Regions from separate parts of the Streptomyces sp. ME19-01-6 genome, predicted to be linked through region 1. Evidence: riboswitches for the same ligand, from Rfam matches in the RefSeq annotation. Region 1 holds a riboswitch; the other holds the start of a gene.
What was found. A riboswitch is a leader RNA that binds a small molecule or an ion and turns the genes downstream of it on or off. The one in region 1 is predicted to bind ZMP and ZTP.
Positions count from the first base shown of each region.

Region 1 (3,000 bases):
GGCCCGCGCCAGGCGCTCGCTCTCGTCCCCGGTGAGGTCGCCCTCGATGAAGCGGATCTGCCAGTTGATCCGGTCCTGGCGCCGGATGCCGGGCCGGAAGGCGAGGGCGCGAACCACCGGGTGGCGTCGCAGCCACCAGGTGTCGACCTTGGCACCGGCCAGCCGGGTGCAGTCCACCCGGGACTGCTGGCCGGCGCCGATACCCAGCGTCATCCCGTCGCGCAGGTAGCACACGGAATTGGACTGGGTGAAGCGCAGGACCGTCAGCCCCAACAGCAGATCCGCCACGGCCCCCTCCGGCAGCGCACCCCCACCTGTGGTGCGCTCCAGCAGGGCAGCGGAGAGCCGCACGTCGTCGTGGTCCTGGGCCAGGCGCAGGCCGAAAACCTCCCGCTCCTCGCAGGCCGGGGCGACGAACGCCTCGTCGGCCTCCATGACCAGGAAGCGGCCGCCCTTCTTCCTGCTGAGCCGCTCGATCGTGCCCGGGGCGTAGCCAGGGGCGATGATGCCGTCACAGACCACGCCGGTCAGCAGCTCGGAGAGCTCGGCGTCGACCGGGTGCGAGACGGCGGCGAAGTCACCGTAGGAGGATTTCGGGTCGGCATCCCGAGCGCGCAGATAGGCGCTCGTCACAGCGCCGGGACTGTCGCCGGCGATGCCGTAGAGCTCTGCGGTGACCTCGTCGACGGGCCCGGACATGGCCGCCCCGGCGGGTGAGACGTGCTTGAAGGACGCGGCTGCGGGCCGGCCGACAGCCTGGCTCGCCTGGTGAACCAACTGCCACCCGTTGAGCGCGTCGAGCATGTTGATGAAGGACGGTTGTCCGTGCAGAACCCGCACCGGCCACCTGCCGGGCGTCACGGGTGCGGCGTGCGCCGCCGCCTGGTGCGGGTTGGTTCCATAGCGCAGTTCCACGTCCTGGCCTCCTCAGCGGGCATCGCTGACGGAGGCGCCCAGGCGGTCGACGCTCACCCATCCGGGCAGGGCCGCTCCCCGGTGGTCGTCCACCCTCGCCAGTCGCGGCCAGGCCCCACCCTATCCGCGGGCGAGGGCAGGTGACCGGTCGCCCTCCGGCCGCCCACGGCGGCCCGCCTCGGCCAGGAGTCAGCCCAGCCAACCGTTATCGGTTAACCGTTGACACGATCTCAGGGGGTGACGAAAACTCATGGCGTCCTCAGGGCCGCTGCCGCAGCGCCCCGACCCGCCCCTCCCTGGAGCCGTCTGCCATGTCCGACCACCACCTCGTGACCCTGTATCACCTCAATGACCTGGGCTCCGATGAGCTGCGGCGGCTGCTGCCCGGCCACCCGGACCTGCGCATCACCGAGATCGGCCCTGACGAGGACCCGCACGACCACCAAGAGGCCCTGGCCGACGCGACCGTCGTCCTCGCCCCGCTGGAGAAGGAGCGCCGCATCACCGCGGAGCTGCTGGCGGGGATGGAGCGGTGCCGCCTCGTGCAGTCCGTGGCCGTCGGCTTCGACGGGGTCGACCACCGCGCCGCCGCCGAGCTGGGCATCCCGGTCGCCAACCTCCCCGGGTTCAACACCGACGCCGTCGCCGACTGGACGGTCGGCGCGCTGCTGTATCTGGTGCGGCACCACGCGGCCGGCCACACCAAGATCGCCGAGGGCGGCTGGGGGCCCGAGGGGCTGCGCGGGCGCGATCTGGCCGCGCTGACCGTGGGCATCGCCGGGTTCGGCAACATCGGCCGGGCCGTGGCGCGCCGCCTCGACGCGTTCGGCAGCCGTGTGCTGGTCCATGACCCCAGGCCGTCCGAGCCGGAGCGGGAGTACGTGAGCCTGGACGAACTCGCGTCCCGCTCCGATGTGCTGACCCTGCACATGCCGCTGAGCGACGCCACCCGCGGCCTCGTCGGCGACGCCCTGCTGGCCCGTATGGATCAGGGCTCGTATGTGGTCAACGCCGGGCGCGGCGGGGTCCTCGACGAGGACGCGCTGGTACGGGCGCTGAACAGCGGGCGGTTGGCGGGGGCCGCGCTCGATGTGTTCACAGAGGAGCCGCTGCCCGCCGGCTCCCCGCTGCGCGGCCGGTCCGACGTACTGCTCAACCCGCACACCGCGGGCGTCACCCACGAGGCGTACCACGCGATCAGGGCGCGGCTGATCGAGAGCCTGGACCGGGTGCTGTCGGGCGAGGCCCCCCGCAACGTCGTCAACGGCGTCATCGTCAACCGCGCCCAGCCCATCCCGGCGGCGCGGAAGGGGTGACGGTGTGCCGTGGCACCCGGGCCCGGCGGCTCCGGCGCCGGGCCCGGTCCCCGCCCGGTCGGGGGCTGCCCCCGGGCTGCTGCATAGTTTGGATGCGTTGGATCAATATTCGAGGCGACGGTGAGGGTGGCGACATGCCCGGCGAGCAACCGCAGTTGTACGAGATCCGCGATGAGCGCTTCCGCACGGGCAGGTGCCATGCGGGCGACTCGAAGCTGGAGACCCTCTTTGAGGGCTGCCGCTGGGCCGAAGGTCCCGTCTACGTCCCGGCCGGGCGGTATCTGGTGTGGAGCGACATCCCCAACGACCGCCTGCTCCGCTGGGACGAGACCACCGGGACGGTCGGCGTCTTCCGCTCACCCGCCGGTCACCCCAACGGCAACACCCTGGACAACGAGGGCCGCCTCGTCACCTGTGAGCAGGGCAACCGCCGCGTCACCCGCACCGAACACGACGGCTCGATCACCGTCATCGCCGACCGCTTCCAGGGCAAAAGGTTCAACAGCCCGAACGACGCCGCCGTGAAGTCCGACGGCTCGATCTGGTTCTCCGACCCCGACTTCGGGATCGCCAGCGACTACGAGGGCCACCGTGCCGAGAGCGAGATCGGCGCCTGCAACGTCTACCGCGTGGATGCGGCCAGCGGCGAAGTACGGCTGGTCGCCGACGGCTTCCGCGGCCCCAACGGCCTCGTCTTCTCCCTCGACGAGCGCCGGCTGTACGTCTCGGACAGCCGGGCCAACCACATCCGCGTCTTCGACGTCCACGA
Region 1 is NZ_JARAXF010000006.1:220,595-223,594, reverse strand. Features, by position in the region: gene PV419_RS16930 (phosphoribosylaminoimidazolecarboxamide formyltransferase) at 1-915, opposite strand, end outside; ZMP/ZTP riboswitch at 945-1,031, opposite strand; gene PV419_RS16925 (2-hydroxyacid dehydrogenase) at 1,227-2,231, shown strand; gene PV419_RS16920 (SMP-30/gluconolactonase/LRE family protein) at 2,366-3,000, shown strand, end outside.

Region 2 (3,000 bases), 180 kb from region 1:
GCGGTCTCGGCGCGCTCTTTGGCCGGGGCGAGACGGAAGGCGCGGGTCAGCTAGCCGATGAGGGACGGCAGATGGCGAGCGATCCGCACGTATTGAGCAGCCAGGCGCCACGTCACTGCCTCGTCTACCGCAGTGTGCAGCTCGGCCAGTGGCCGGACTGGACCGTCGTCTGGCGCGTCATACGCGGCGATGACGGCTGACAGAGACGGCATGGCGGCATGAACGCGCGCGTCCGCCCGGTCCCGGCTCCCCAGCAAGTGGGAGGTGTCGACACCGATCGCAGCCGCTAATGCCTCCACGACACCGTCGCTGGCGCCCCGCGTTCCTCGCTCGATCTTCCGTAGGGTGCCGACATGGACCCCGGCCGCGTCGGCCAACTCCTGCTGTGTCATACGTGCGATGCGGCGGTGGTAGGCCACGCGTTTGCCGAATGCGCGGGCGTTCTCAGTCGGCATACTGGTGCTCCGTTCGGTGCGTCCACTCCGAACGGTAGCGAGCGGCCCCATGTCTACGGGGCCGCTTGCCTCATGTGGCGGCGAGTCGTACGAGGTCGTGCAGCGAGTCGATCTGCCAGTCCGCGGCGGCCGCCTCAACTGTGCCGGACCACAGATGGCCCCATGGACCACGGCGCAGATGCGCGGCGCGCAGGCCCGCGGCTTTCGCCGGCTGCGTGTCGTTCGCGGGGTGATCGCCCACGTACACGGTTTCGTTGGGTGCGGTTCCCGCAAGGTCCAGGACGCGGGCGAAGAAGCGCGGGTCGGGTTTGGCGACCCCCCACTCTCCCGAGGTGGCGATCTCATCAATGGGCAGCTTGAGGTCCCGCAGCAGGACACCGGCGCGCGCCGTCTGGTTGCCTGCGATGACGACGCGGATGCCCGCCTCGCGGAGGGCGGCAAGCGCTGGACGCACATCTGGATAGAGGTCGGACTCGTCGAGGTCCTCGCCGGCTCCAGCGGCCTCCATCGCGGCTCGCTCGGCCGCGATGTCGATGTCGGGCCGGATGAGCCGCAGGGCTTCGGCGTTGTCATGCCCTTGAGCGACCACCGCGCCGACGAGGGCGGAGAGGGTGTGCTGGGGGGTGCCCAGCCAGTCAGCCCATGCCCTCCACCCACGGTCGTCTCGGATCAAGGTCTCGCCAACGTCGAAGACCACAGTGCGAATCATTCAGGCAGCGTAGAGCAGGCCAAATGAACGAATGGCTGCCCGCAGCACGTCGTCGTCCCCAGCGCCTGGCCGGGCCGAAACCGCGCCGCGATTAGAGTGTGGGAGTGCACGCCGTGACTGGCGAACGTGGAAGCGACCACGAGGAAGCGGTGTGCGGCTGAAGCCATCACGAGGTGCCGCCCGCCTGGGCACCCCGGGACCACGACCGGACCAACCGACCGATCGCCCGGAGGACACCATGAGCCAGCCCCTCTCCCATTCCGCCTCCCTCTCCCATCCCGCCCTGGCGGCGGCCGACCCGGAGCTTGCCGCGCTGGTGGGTGCGGAGGAGCGGTTGCAGGCGGAGACCCTGCGCCTTATCCCCAGCGAGAACTATGTCTCCAGCGCTGTCCTGGAGGCCTCCGGCACGGTGCTCCAGAACAAGTACAGCGAGGGCTACCCGGGCCGCCGCTACTACGAGGGCCAGCAGGTCATCGACCAGGTCGAGACCCTGGCGGCGGACCGCGCGAAGGCCGTGTTCGGCGTCGAGCACGCCAACGTGCAGCCCTACTCCGGCTCGCCCGCCAACCTCGCTGTCTACCTGGCCTTCACCGAGCCCGGCGACACCGTGATGGGCATGGCGCTGCCCATGGGCGGCCACCTCACCCACGGCTGGGGCGTCTCCGCCACCGGCAGGTGGTTCCGCGGTGTCCAGTACGGGGTGCGCCAGGACACCGGCCTGATCGACTTCGACGAGGTGCGCGATCTGGCCCGCAAGGAGCGCCCCAAGGTGATCTTCTGCGGTGGTACGGCCGTGCCCCGCACCATCGACTTCGCCGCCTTCGCGGAGATCGCCCGGGAGGTGGACGCGGTGCTGGTCGCCGACATCGCGCATATCGCCGGGCTGATCGCGGGCGGCGCCCACCCCTCCCCGGTGCCGCATGCCGATGTCGTCTCCACCACCACCCACAAGACGCTGCGCGGCCCGCGCGGCGCGATGCTGATGTCGCGCGAGGTCCACGCCAAGGCGATCGACAAGGCCGTCTTCCCCGGGTTGCAGGGCGGCCCGCACAACCAGACCACCGCGGGCATCGCCGTGGCCCTGCACGAGGCCGCCCAGCCTTCCTTCCGCGATTACGCCCATGCCGTCGTCGCCAACGCGCGGGCCCTTGCCGAAGCCCTGCTCGCCCGGGGCTTCGACCTGGTCTCCGGCGGCACCGACAACCACCTGATCCTGATGGATCTCACGCCCAAGGACGTGCCGGGCAAGGTCGCGGCCAAGGCCCTCGACCAGGCCGGGATCGTGGTGAACTACAACACCGTGCCCTTCGACCCGCGTAAGCCCTTCGACCCCTCCGGCATCCGGATCGGCACCCCCTCCCTGACCTCGCGCGGCCTGCGCACCGAGCACATGGCCACCGTGGCCGAGTGGATCGACCGGGGCGTGGGCGCCGCCGGGACCGGCGACGAGGAGACGCTCGCCAAGATCAGGGCTGAGGTCGCCGAGCTGATGGCGGCCTATCCCGCCCCCGGTCTGCCGACCGCCTGACGCCGTCCGGCTGGGGGCCGGACCGCCCGGGGCTGTCCGGTCCGGGGCTGCTCCGCCCGGGGCTGCTCCGTCTGGGGTTGTCCGGACGGGAGTCGTCTGCGGGCCCCTGCCCGGCCGTCAGGCCGGGCAGGTCCCGCCACTGCTCCTCCGCCCAGACCCGGACCCGCCCGTCCCGGCCCGGAGCGGTCGCGGGACCGGCCGCCGAAGCGCCCACTATCCGCGCCATCACCCGCTCGACCAGCGTCTCCCCGTCCACCGGCGACACGCCCGGCGGGGGAGACTCCAGCGCGCGCCCGAGTGCCCGCAAC
Region 2 is NZ_JARAXF010000006.1:401,482-404,481, forward strand. Features, by position in the region: partial or broken gene PV419_RS17690 (helix-turn-helix domain-containing protein) at 1-455, opposite strand, end outside; gene PV419_RS17695 (HAD family hydrolase) at 526-1,164, opposite strand; ZMP/ZTP riboswitch at 1,268-1,361, shown strand; gene glyA (serine hydroxymethyltransferase) at 1,403-2,692, shown strand.
Region 2: another riboswitch for ZMP and ZTP. It lies ahead of glyA (serine hydroxymethyltransferase); the one in region 1 lies ahead of PV419_RS16930 (phosphoribosylaminoimidazolecarboxamide formyltransferase).